DNA from 3 places in the Roseibium sp. RP-7 genome. Region 3 is predicted to be linked to each of the others. Evidence: riboswitches for the same ligand, from Rfam matches in the RefSeq annotation. Region 3 holds a riboswitch; each other region holds the start of a gene.
What was found. A riboswitch is a leader RNA that binds a small molecule or an ion and turns the genes downstream of it on or off. The one in region 3 is predicted to bind cobalamin.
Positions count from the first base shown of each region.

Region 1: linked by a shared signal. The riboswitch ahead of ACVDG9_RS15160 (hypothetical protein) and the one ahead of ACVDG9_RS16035 (energy-coupling factor ABC transporter permease) in region 3 are both predicted to bind cobalamin.
Region 2: linked by a shared signal. The riboswitch ahead of cobU (bifunctional adenosylcobinamide kinase/adenosylcobinamide-phosphate guanylyltransferase) and the one ahead of ACVDG9_RS16035 (energy-coupling factor ABC transporter permease) in region 3 are both predicted to bind cobalamin.

Region 1 is NZ_JBRKQA010000002.1:113,698-117,935, reverse strand. It holds gene ACVDG9_RS15170 (hypothetical protein) at 1-212, opposite strand, end outside; gene ACVDG9_RS15165 (S9 family peptidase) at 417-2,501, opposite strand; cobalamin riboswitch at 2,645-2,857, shown strand; gene ACVDG9_RS15160 (hypothetical protein) at 2,966-3,244, shown strand; gene ACVDG9_RS15155 (DUF1636 family protein) at 3,234-3,638, shown strand; gene ACVDG9_RS15150 (ABC transporter ATP-binding protein) at 3,635-4,238, shown strand, end outside.
Region 2 is NZ_JBRKQA010000001.1:2,582,568-2,586,805, forward strand. It holds gene ACVDG9_RS11650 (cupin-like domain-containing protein) at 1-624, opposite strand, end outside; tRNA gene ACVDG9_RS11655 (tRNA-Asn) at 990-1,065, opposite strand; cobalamin riboswitch at 1,400-1,617, shown strand; gene cobU (bifunctional adenosylcobinamide kinase/adenosylcobinamide-phosphate guanylyltransferase) at 1,651-2,202, shown strand; gene cobW (cobalamin biosynthesis protein CobW) at 2,199-3,317, shown strand; gene cobN (cobaltochelatase subunit CobN) at 3,352-4,238, shown strand, end outside.
Region 3 is NZ_JBRKQA010000002.1:297,956-302,193, forward strand. It holds gene ACVDG9_RS16025 (hypothetical protein) at 1-90, shown strand, start outside; gene ACVDG9_RS16030 (YHS domain-containing (seleno)protein) at 273-758, shown strand; gene ACVDG9_RS16035 (energy-coupling factor ABC transporter permease) at 849-1,526, opposite strand; cobalamin riboswitch at 1,581-1,791, opposite strand; gene ACVDG9_RS16040 (hypothetical protein) at 2,115-2,348, shown strand; gene aroQ (gamma subclass chorismate mutase AroQ) at 2,399-2,923, shown strand; gene ACVDG9_RS16050 (EAL domain-containing protein) at 2,959-4,238, opposite strand, start outside.

The DNA.
Region 1 (4,238 bases), 180 kb from region 3:
CAGTCATAAGCTGTGTTGTAGGTGCTGGGGATGTCCTGCCGGTTCTTGGTGAAGGTGGGGGAGAACAGCAGCGTTTCCACCACGTTGCCGCCGGTCGTGTCGTAGGACTGGCATGCGGCAAGGCTCAGCGTGGCGGCCATGACCGGAACCAGGCGCAACCCCTTTTTCAGCCCATCAGCAAGGCGGTGCGGAAGTGTGCGGTAGCAGGTCATCACGGGCTCCAGTGAACAGCATCGGTACGGTCCAGGACCGTTCAATTGATTGATTTGCAACAACTCTCACATGAGCCGAAGACTTGGTCAAAATCAAGTCACGTTCGCTCGGGTGGTACCCGCAAGGGCGTGTGAAAGGAATTTAGGTTCCCGGGCGTGCGAACTGCTCCGCACGCCCGGAAAATCCTCGGGCCTGACGAGGTGTCAGGCCTTGTCGGTCACCAAAAGGGCAAAGGCCTGGGTTTCGGCGACTTCCTTCAGCCGGTCGAAACGGCCGGAAGCGCCGCCATGACCGGCTTCCATGTTGGTTTTCAGCATCAGCAGCTTGTCACCTGTGCCGGTTGCCCGCAGCTTGGCAACCCATTTGGCCGGCTCCCAGTAGGTTACGCGCGGATCGGTCAATCCGCCAACTGCCAGGATGGCCGGATAGGCCTTTGCCTCGACGTTGTCATAGGGCGAGTAGGACGCGATGTAATCGTAGGCTGCCTTGTCCGTAATGGGGTTGCCCCATTCCGGCCATTCCGGCGGCGTGAGCGGCAGCGTGTCGTCCAGCATGGTCGACAGAACGTCGACAAACGGAACTTCGGCAATGATGCCGCCGAATTTTTCCGGTGCCAGGTTGGCAATCGCCCCCATCAGCATGCCGCCGGCCGAGCCGCCCTGAGCGACGATACGGTCGTGCGAGGTGAAGTTTTCCGCAACTAGATGGTCTGCTGCGGCAATGAAGTCGCTGAAGGTATTCTTCTTGTTCTCGCGCCGCCCATCCTTGTACCAGTGGAAGCCCTTGTCCTTGCCGCCGCGAATATGGGCGATGGCGTAGACGAACCCCCGGTCGACCAGCGACAGGCAGTTGGTGTTGAAGCTTGCGGGTATGGTGATGCCGTAGGAGCCATAGCCATAAAGCAGCAGAGGTGCGGAGCCGTCGAGCCTGGTGTCCTTGCGGTAGAGCACAGACACCGGCACGGTCTCGCCGTCGGCTGCGGGAGCCATCAACCGGCGGGTGACATAGTCGTCCGCATCATGGCCGGAAGGCACTTCCTGTTCCTTGCGCAGAACACGCTCGCGGGTCTCGACATTGTAGTCGAAGGTCTGCGATGGCGTTGTCATCGAGGAATAGGTGAAGCGGATCGTGCTTGTGTCGAACTCGTATCCGCCGCCAAGGCCGAGCGAATAGGCTTCCTCGTCGAAGGCGATGGAGTGCTCGATGTTGTCTGCAAGCCGCCGGATCACGATGCGCGGCAAGCCGTCTTCGCGCTCCAGCCGCGTCATGAAGGACTTGTAGACGCAATGCGACAGGATCAGGCATCCTGCCTTGTGAGGCACAAGATCGGACCAGTTTTCGCGGCCGGGATTGCCTTTCGGCGCAGTGACGATCTTGAAGTCCTCGGCGCCGCCTGCGTTGGTCAGGATGTAGAGTGTGTCGCCGTGATCGTCGATGGAATACTCGATACCGGTCTCGCGCTCTGCGACAAGCACCGGTTCGGCGGTCGGGTCCGTTGCCGGGATCATCCAGACTTCGGACGTCTCGTGATCATGAATGTCGATGACGATCGTGTCGCCGGACTGGGTCTTGCCGACTCCCATGAAGAAGCCGGCATCCTTTTCCTCGTAGACGAGAACGTCGCTCGCCGGGTCGGAACCGACTTCGTGACGGAAGAGTTTCGATGGCCGGTGGTTGGCGTCGAGGCGAACGTAGAACACATAGCGGCTGTCTTCCGAGAAGACGCCGCCGCCGCCCGTATCCTCGATGGCGTAGTCGAAATCCTTGGCAGACTGGGCGTCGCGCAGCTTCAGTGAATAATATTCCGAGCCCTTGTCGTCATAGGCCCAGGCGATGAGCTTGTGATCCGTCGACTGGCTGACGCCGCCGATCCGGAAATATGCCGTTCCTTCGGCTTCCTTGTCGCCATGGAGAAGTACCGTTTCCGCGCCGCCGTCACGCGGGGTGCGAAAGAAAACCGGTTGCTGGCCGCCGGTTTCATACTTGAGGCCGTAAGCGAAGGGTCCGTCGGGCGCAGGAACCGAGCTGTCGTCTTCCTTGATGCGGCCGCGCATCTCCGCAAAAAGCTTCTCCTGCAGAGCCTTCGTCGGTGCCATCTGCGCTTCGTGATAGGCATTTTCCGCTTCCAGATAGCTGCGGATGTCGGCATCCAGCACGGACGGGTCTTTCATGACCTCCTGCCAGTTGTCCGCCCTCAGCCAGGCGAAGTCGTCCTGGCGGGTAATGCCGTGGGTCTCAAGGGTGAGGGGGCGCGCTGCGGCGCGCGGGGGAAGGGCATCCTGTTTCATGGATCGGAGGTAAGATTTTTGAGCCTTGAAGGCAAGGGTCAATACTGCCGAGGCGGCTGGGTGTTTCCGCTTCCAGGCAATCCTGTCGTGCTTTCAGACAAGAGCGGCGCCTCGCAAAAGTCTTTGACATTTTTCAGGCGTTCGCGCACTTAGGAAGAGATGGTTCCCGACTCCGAACTCCGGACCGGGATTAAAAGGGAACACGGTGCGACGAGCCCGAAAGGCTGCAAATCCGTGACTGCCCCCGCAACTGTGAGCGGTGAGCAAACCTGAAAGCGCCACTGGGGAGACCCCGGGAAGGATCAGGCAAGCAATGACCCGCAAGTCAGGAGACCTGCCATTTCACCTTCAAACCTTAACCCGGGCGGGGTGCCCCGGAGGAGTGAGTGACATGGCCAATCGGCACCTGCCGGCAAAGTTGCACATTCGGTTCCTGACTGCCCCGCGAAATCGCGGAGGGCGATATGAACCGGAAATTTTCTGCTGAATTCTCAAGACTTGCCAACCTCCTGACCGAGGCTGATCCACTGGCGGCGCGCGCAGTGCGCGCGATGGTTCCGGATGGGTTGCAAAAATCTGTTGTCAGCAAGAACATTGGTAATGTAATAACATTACATGATGATTGTGCCAAACCTTCCCGATCCGGCCGTGCCCAGTGCAACGAGGAAAGCAATGCCTTTGCTTTTCCGCAGCCTGCTGTCGGTTCACTGGCAGAAGCCGTGGAGGCGCGTCATGAGCAATGATCCGCACAAGATATTTGTCTGCACGACCTGTCGTCACAATGGGCAGACTTGCCATCCCGGATATGGGCTGATCTGCAAGCTGAAGAGCGCAATGGCACAGGCAGTGCCTGTCGTTGGAGACGAATTCGAAATCAGTGGAACAGCCGACATGGAGAGCTGTTCGAGACCTTGCACGCTGGCATTCAAGGCCACCGACAAGGCGATCTACCTCTTTGGGGACATTGAGGACGATACGGACATCGACGACCTGGTCGACTACGCCAATCGGTATCGCCAGATTGAAAATGGATGCGAGGTAACCGAGGAAAGCCACGGCAAGCGCTGGAGCGCATCGCAAGGCCGGCTTCCGGCAGCGATGATCGTCTCGGAAGCAGACGGGACGGCGTTCTCATGACGGGGGTCGATCTGTTTGTCCGGGAGGTCAGCTGGAAGACGGGGCAGGGCAAAACCATTCTGCATCCGCTCAGCTTCGATCTGCCTGCCGGTGAGGTACTTGGAATTGCCGGCGCCAATGGTGCCGGCAAATCCACCCTGTTGCGGCTGCTCTATCGTTTCCTGAAACCGAAAACGGGCGAAATCCTTCTGGATGGCACGGATCTCTGGCACATCAGTGCCAGGGAGGCCGCCAAAACGATCGCCGCCGTGCTTCAGGAGCAGCCGACCGATTTTGCCTTGACCGTGCGCGAGATCGTCACACTCGGCCGGCGTCCCCATGCAACCGGTATTGCCGGCGCAGGCAAGCGGGACGCCGAGATCGTCGATGACTGTCTCGGGAAAATGGATCTGCTGTCCTATGCAAAAAGAGCCTTCGGCACATTGTCCGGGGGGGAAAGGCAACGGGTGATGGTGGCCCGGGCGCTGGCGCAAGAACCAAGGCTTCTGGTGCTGGATGAGCCGACGAACCATCTGGATATCCGTCATCAGCTCGAGATCGTCGAGCTGATTGCCGATCTGGACATTACCATTGTCACCAGCCTGCACGACCTCAACCTGG
Region 2 (4,238 bases), on a different contig from region 3:
CGAGGTTTCGCGTTTCGTGAAAGTCCAATTGATGTTGATGTTCTCGTCTTCCTTGGCAACCACCCGGTGGTACCAATGGGGAGGCAGATAGAGAAGATCACCTTCCTCCAGATCGAATTTGTAGAATCGCTTGTTCCGAAGCAATCGCTCTTCGTCTTTCAGTAAAGAGAAGTTGGTGAACGGGTAGCACGGTAACGGTGTTTCGGGCGAAACCAGTACCCATTCCTTACGGCCCTTCACCTGTACGGTGATGACATTCTCGGCGTTGGTATCGTAGTGGAACTCTGTCCGGTTGTTCCTGCTGTTGATCCAGAATCTCCAGGCAACGGAATCTTGCATTATCCGATCGGACGCGAGGATCTCCTTCAGGAAATCCGGCATCTCGATATCTTGTTCGAGTACGGGGGAGCGGCTGACGAAAAAGACACCTCTGTCGCGGACCTTTGGCAGCGTATGGAGTTCTGCTCGTAATCGGCCGGATTGCCACCTTTCCCGCGCAGGCCAGTTTTTCGCTAGACCTTTTATCAGCAGGGGCTGTTCCTTGTCGCAGTAGGCTTCAAGAAATTCGGCATAACCTGGTGCTGCGGTTACGGTGGCAATGGTGTGTGTGTTGTCGCCGCTCATAAAAGGTACCACGCATTTGAAGATTTGCGGGTTCAGGGGTGCTGGATTTTGCTGCGATTTTCCATGATGCTCCCTTTGGAAAAATCACGATAGGAGCAACCTGAAGCTTTATCAAGAAGCGCTACTCAACAACACAGAGCCACTGGAGGCGCAATCTTCGCTATAAACGTACCCAGGAAATGTTGTTTAGGAAGATGGTGCGGAACGTTACTGCTGCGAAAGACGCGCTCGCATCAAATGGCTGTCGATTTTTGAGGCGGTGCAGATTGCTGCAAGATCAAACGTGAATAAGATCAACCCGGACACTGAACGGTGTCCCAGCCTTCAGAAATACAGCATTCGGGAGGATTAAGAAGAGGTGGTGATGGCTCCCCAGGCCGGACTCGAACCAGCGACCCAGCGATTAACAGTCGCTTGCTCTACCAACTGAGCTACTGGGGATCACCACGCTCGGGGCCAGCGCGTTGCCGCCCCGTCGATGGAGATGCGTATATCAAAGGCTTGATCCGTTTGCCAAGCCCCCGAGGGCGTTTTTTTCATCAAGCCGTCATTTTTTTGATCTCGGTGTGGAAAACTCGATATATTTCAGATGGCTAGGTGTTCTGTCGAGCTTGGAAAACCCTACGTTTCGCGACGATTGGAACACCCCGGGCAGACTAAATCGGCTGTGCCTTTTTCTGACTTTGGCGCAAGAAGGCGTCCGTCTTGATTGCCTGGCCGATTTTCAAGGTTAGCCGTCAGCGACTTTCTGCTGCTTGTGTCGGCCTCAAGATACGTTTAGGAAGAAACCGACGGTTCCGGAAAAGGCCTTGCCTGATCCGGATGAAACGGGAATCCGGTGCGGTCTTTTTCAAGTCCAGATCCGGAGCTGCCCCCGCAACTGTGAGCGGTGAGTGGCTGTACGAAAACCACTGGCGTCCTGATGGGGCCGGGAAGGGGTACAGACCGCGCTGAGCCGCAAGCCAGGAGACCGGCCGTCACATTGTCAACCCTATGGCGCTGTCGGGCGGACGGCTGGGAGAAGGAATGACGCATTCAAACGGCGAGAGGACGACGCTGGTCCTCGGCGGTGCCCGCTCCGGAAAAAGCCGGTTCGCGGAAAAGCTTGTCCATGAAACCGGTCTGCAAAAAATTTATATCGCGACTGGTGCTGCCCACGACGATGAAATGGCCAGCCGGATCGCCGCTCATAAAGATCAACGCGGCCCGTCTTGGCTCACCGTGGAAGAACAGCTCGAACTTGCGGCCGTGCTTGAAAACGAATGCAGGCAAGACCGGGTGGTTCTTGTTGACTGCCTGACCCTGTGGCTGTCGAACCTGCTGTTTGCAGACAAGGACATTCCCGCCGAAACGGCGCGGCTTTGCGCGGTTCTGAAGGGTCTTCAGGGGCCGTGCGTTTTCGTTTCCAACGAAGTTGGTATGGGGATCGTGCCGGAGAACCGTCTGTCGAGGTCGTTCCGCGATGTGCAGGGACGACTGAACCAGGATATGGCGCATAGGTGCCAACAGGTCGTCTTCGTTGCTGCGGGCCTGCCGATACTTTTGAAACCCACATCACAACCGGATATCAAATTATGACCACTTCATCCCTGCAGCCGGGCGCAAAAATTCCGGCAACGATCGTCACTGGGTTTCTCGGAGCAGGCAAGACCACGCTGATCCGCAATTTGCTTACCAATGCCAATGGCAAACGCATTGCCCTTATTGTCAATGAGTTTGGGGACATGGGCTTCGACGGTTCCCTGGTGAATGGATGCGCTGATCCCGATTGCGCCGCGGAAGAGGTGGTTGAGCTTACCAATGGCTGCATATGTTGCACCGTTGCCGACGATTTCCTGCCAACCATGGAAATGCTGCTCGCGCGGGACAATCCGCCGGAGCATATTGTTATCGAAACCTCTGGCCTGGCTCTGCCGCAGCCGCTCGTTCGCGCTTTCTCCTGGCCGAGCGTCAAGCCGAAGGTAACGGTAGATGGTGTTGTCACGGTGCTGGATGCTGCAGCACTCGCCGAAGGCCGGATCGCACTTGATGAAGATGCACTTGCCGCGCAGCGTGCCGCCGACGAGGCTCTTGATCATGACAGTCCTGTTGAAGAACTCTTTCACGACCAATTGCGTTGCGCAGACCTCGTCGTTCTGAACAAGGCTGATCTCGTCTCCGAAGACGCTTTGAAACAGGTGCATGAGAAGATCGCCGCCGATGTTCGTCCGGCGGTTCACGTGGTGACATCCGAAAAAGGCACGCTTCCGATTGAAGTTCTGCTCGGCAGGGGCTCTGCTGCCGAGGACGATATGGCAGATCGGCACGAGCATCATCACCATCATGATGATCACGACCACGACCATGACCACGATGATGATCATGATCATCACCATGACGACCATCATCACGATCATCACCATCACGATGATTTTGAAAGTCACGTGCTGGCTGTCTCATCTTTCGCCAGCCTGAAAGATGCAGAGGCAAAGGTTCTGGAAGCCATGGCGCAAAAAGGCGTCCTGCGCATCAAGGGGGCTGTAAAAATCGAGGGCAAGGCAGCACCTGCAATGGTTCAAGCTGTCGGACCGCGTGTCGAAACCTGGTTCGCCGCCGGCGCTGAGAGCAGCGGCAGACTGGTCGTGATCGGTTTGAAGGGCCTCGACCTGACTGCGGTTCGTGGCCTGCTGGGTGAATTGACGGCTGCTGCCTGACACGCTGGATAGAAGCTGGAAATAAAGACCAAGCATGCACATTCTCGCCAGCCAGACGCGCCGGATCGATGACGGTGGGGACGCGGTCGATCTCGGCCAGTCTCCAGCCGACATTCTGTTCCTGTCCGCTGCAGACACCGAACTGGGAAGCTTTGCCGCTGCGCAATCACGGCTTGGAACAGGCCGGGCAGGCCTGCGGCTCGCCAATCTCATGGCCTTGTCGCATCCCTATTCGGTCGATCTTTATGCCGAACAGACCGTCCGTGGGTCTCGGCTGATCGTTCTGCGAATTCTGGGTGGAGTGGAGTACTGGCGCTACGGCCTGGAAAGGTTTGAAGAAGAAGTCCGCGCGAATGGCATCGATCTGATTGTCATTCCAGGCGACGACAAGTGGGACGAAGAACTGACGTCCCGCTCCACCCGATCACCAGCGGAAGTGCATTGCTTCTGGCGATATTGTGTGGAAGGCGGCGCGGAGAATTACGCCAATGCCTTGAGATATGCAGCGCACCTGATCGGAAAGGGAGAAGAGCCCGCGCATCCGGTGCCTCTTCCTCGCGCGGGTATCTATCTTGCTGGCAAGGCCGCCCCCGATATAGCGCAACTGAAGGCCTCCTGGCGGGATCCTGAAAGACCTGTTGCAGCGATCACGTTCTACCGTGCTCTGGTGCAAGGTGCCCAAACCGCACCACTGGATGCGTTGATCGCTGCTCTCGACAAAGCCGGCGTAAATGCACTGCCGATCTATGTTTCCAGCCTGAAGGAAGCGGAATCCGTCGCCGTTCTGGAAAGCCTGTTCGATGAGGCACCGCCTGATGTCGTTTTGAACGGTACTGCCTTCGCCGTCTCGAAGGCCGGCGCAGCCCATCAGCCGACACCGCTCGATCGACCCGGCAAACCTGTGCTGCAGGTCGTCTTTTC
Region 3 (4,238 bases):
GACTTCGCCTATTACCTGGTCAACGCCATTGCCGTTCTGACAGTGGTCAGCCTTGCCAAACCGCAGGAAACGGTTGCTCAGGCCGCTTGACAGCCCCCGTCAACGCACAATGACACCGGCCCTCGCGCCGGTGTCTTTTTTTGAACTGCAATCCGGACGATCTGCAAATCCTCGGGAACTTGCGAACATGGAGACGCCTGAGCTTCGGACGCAAGGTAGAGGCACCGGAGCAAATCCGGCCTTCAACCTTCATACCCTTTCAGGAGTAGAACATGTCCTTGATGAAATCCGCCATTGCCGCAACGCTGCTGTCTCTTGCCGCTCTCTCTGCCCCGGCAATGGCCGCGGACGAATACAACACCTCCAGTGGCCTGACGGCCGCCGGCAGCCCGCTCGGTCTTCATGGTGTCGATCCCGTGGCTTTTGTCAGCCTGGGCAACCGGATTGACGGAACCGCGCAATATACGGCCGTCCACGACGGTGTTGCCTATTACTTCGCATCCCAGGAAGCCATGGATGCCTTCACCGCGCATCCGGATCAGTACTTGCCGCAAAACGGCGGCTTCTGCACCTTCGGTGTTTCAGTCGGCAAGAAGTTCGACGGCGATCCGCAGTTCGCGGCTGTTGTGGACGGCAAGCTTTATCTGTTCCTGAACGAGGCCATCTTCCGCGAGTTCCAGAAAGACCAGTCCGGTACGATCACCAAGGCGGAAGCCAACTGGAAGAAGATCCGCTCCACCGAGGCAACGAAGCTCTGATTGTTCGTTGTCAAGGCGTCGGAACGACAAACAAAAAGGGCGGCCCCAAGGCCGCCCTTCGTGACTTGATTTCGGCAAAAGCCCGAAGACTTAAGCCGCGTTGTGCAGCCGATTTTCGAAAGCAAGGTTCCGGGTCAGCGGTGCCAGTGTCTTGGCAGCGGCCAGAACAGCCAGATCAGCCAGCGGCTCGCCCAGGATCACCAGCATGTAGGCAAAGCCGAAGGAACCGACGGAAGCCATGTTCTCGGCACCGAAGCCCTGGCCGTAGAATGCCCAGAAAGCAACCCAGCCAACGATACCGGCCTGGAACGTGGTGGAAAGAGCCAGTGCCTGAACGTAGGAAACGTCAACATAGGCGGTCTTATCCGGAATGATGCGGTTTGCCAGCATGCTGACAGCCCACAGCGGCACGAGCAGCGTGGTGACGTTGATGCCGTACTGCGGCAGGTCGAAAGGAGCAACCAGCGTCCCCTGGAGCAGAAGGCCTGCAGCGAGGCCGATTGCTGCCGGACCAGCGCCGAACATCAGGAACAGGGTGGAGCCCAGGATAAAGTGCACTTCGGAAACACCGACCGGATAATGCGGCAGGATTTCGAAGAAGCAGAATACGGCAACCGTCGTGATGACGGAGCGGACGGCAAGGCTGAGAACGCCGCTTTTGCGGATCGTGTCGAGAGCCATTTTGCCCAGAAGGCCGAAGGAAGCAGCCGCGGTACCGTAGCTGAGTACGATTTTGGCACCGTCGACGATGCCCGGTTCGATATGCATGTCATTTCTCCTTTGCGCACCCTCCGTGCGCGAGCAGATGGTGTGAACCGGCCCCGATGGGACCGCTGGATGGCAGGTTTCCTGGCTCGCGAGTCTCTGCGCTGCCCGCCTTCCCGGATCGATCCAGTGGCTTGAAGGGCTTTGCTCGTCGCATACAGTTGCGGGGGCAGCCACGGTATTGGTCCCTGTTGGGTACGCCTCACCGTGTTCCCATTTCATCCGCCCTTACGCTTGTTCGGGCGAAACCATCGCATCGTCTAGATTTGCAAGGATTGGCGATATTCTGCAAGCGAATTTTCGCCATATTCGGTCTGAATGCGACATTGCACCGAAATTTTGCCGCCTGAAGATCCCGCCGAAATCAGCCTGATTCTCAACACCGACAAGCTTCAGATCTCAAAACACTTCTTCAGGAAATTGCGTCAGCCACCTGAAAAATCTGACCTTTGAAGCACCCAATCAAAGATGAAAATCAAAACCGTTGTTTATTAAACTTTTCTGTATTTAGGGTAATTGTGATTTTTACTTGCAGAAACCCTAACGAAAGATAACCTCACTCGCATACAAAGCACATCATGAGAGTTTGCAATGCCCTTTACCAAATTGGGAACGCTTATCGCTGGTGTCGTCTTTTTCCTTGGCTGCATTCAGCTGGCACTTCTGGCCGGCGTTACTCTTGGTGCAGTCACTGAACCAAGACCGGGTTTTTTCCTTGGCAATCTGACACGCGAACAGGCGCTCGACAGCGGACTATTGAAGATCATGGCCGCCGTCGCATTCGGCGTGATCACCGAGATCAGCCGCTCGGTTGAAAAGAAGTAGACCACAACCAAAGACTTGCCGCAGGCGGTGACCTGTGAAAGTCTTCGGCCATGTTGAAATCGATTCCCCTGACCGCTCTTGCGGTATCTCTCCTTGCTGCCACCGTCACTCCTGGCTGGGCGGCACCTGACAAGCTGTTCGGCGCCATCAACGAACGTCTGTCGTTCATGCAGTCGGTTGCAGCCTGGAAAGCGGATAACGACAAACCTGTCGAGGATCTGCCGAGGGAAAAGGTGGTGCTGGATGCTGCCCGCGAAAAGGCAGTCGAAAACGGCCTGTCGGCTGACAATGTCACCTTGTTTTTCCAGGCGCAGATCGATGCGGCCAAGGACATCCAAACCTGCTGGATCGAACGCTGGGAGAGCGGTGAAGCTCGTCCGCAGAACGTACCCGACCTGATCAAGGATGTCCGTCCGGAGCTGTTGCGCCTCGGCAACGAGATCCTGACGCTACTCGCAGAAAGCCCCGTCGAAGCCTCTGACCAGCAGGCCTTCACGGAGGCGCTGACCGTGGAATGCCTGTCCGACGGATCAAAGAGCGCTCTGTTTGAAGGTCTGGTCGACGTACACGACTAGGCACATACAGCCATCAGGACATCCCTCATCGGAGTTCAGGAGGCTGCCTGCCTCCAGGGCTCGGCCGCATTCGCCTCTTCTTCCCGCTTCATGACCATTCGCGAGAACTCGCCGAACGGCACTGCCGGGCTCCACAAGTAGCCCTGGCCGAGCGTCCCACCCCACAGATTGATGTAATCCATCTGCAACTGGGTCTCGACCCCTTCGGAAACTGTGTTGAGATTGAGCTGCCTCGCCAGCATCAGGATCAGCTCGACGATGGTCCGTCGATCCTCGCAATTGGCAATGTCCATGATGAAGGACCGGTCGATCTTCAGCGTGTCGAATGGCATGCTTGCGAGACTGTGCAGCGAGGAATAGCCGGTGCCGAAGTCGTCGATTGCAAATTTGACCCCTTCTTTCTTGATCGGCAGGATCTGATCCAGAAGGTTCTGCGAATAGTCGACAAGACTCGATTCCGTCACTTCCAGTTCCAGCTTCTCCGTCGAGAACCCGCTCTCGCCAATGATCCCGAGCATTCTGCCGGTAAATCCCTTCGCCTGCAGCTGCGCGGGCGCAACGTTCACGGCGACAGATACATCGACATTCTGCCGGTGCAGGGATTTCATGTCGGAGAGCGCGGATGCCAGCACGAATTCTCCGATCGGAACGATCAGACCGCATTCTTCTGCCACGGGAATGAACTTGTAGGGCGGTACGGATCCGAGTTCGGCATCGTTCCAGCGCAGCAGCGCTTCAGAACCGACAATCTTGCCGGACGAAATGTCGACCTTCGGCTGGTAGTGAACGGATAGCGTGCGGTCTCTCAGTGCGCTTTGCAGCCTGTGCCGGATCTGTTCGCGCTCGGTCATCCGTTCGCGAATGATATCGTTGTAGGCGATCGACTGAGCCCTGCCGGCACCCTTTGCTTCATACATGGCCATGTTGGCGTTTCGCAGAACTTCCTCGGCCGTTGTACCGTGCTCCGGGTATCTCGCGATCCCCGCGCTGACGGTCAGCGAAAGGGAAAGCCGGCCAATTCTGTAGGCCCCACCCAGCCGCTCGACCATCGTTCTGGACAACTTGGCAAGCGTCTGCAGATCATCGACGCCGGGTAACAGTACGACGAATTCGTCGCCGGAAAACCGGGCAACGCAGGGGGGTTTTGACGTCAGTGGCTTGGCCAGCTCGTCGACCAGGACGGCCAACCGGTTGCCGACCAGCCGCAACAGCTTGTCGCCTACGGCATGTCCGTGCATGTCGTTGATCAGTTTGAAGCGGTCCAGTCCGATGTAAAGAACGCTGCCCGTTTCCTTGGGTCGCAGATCGATCAGCG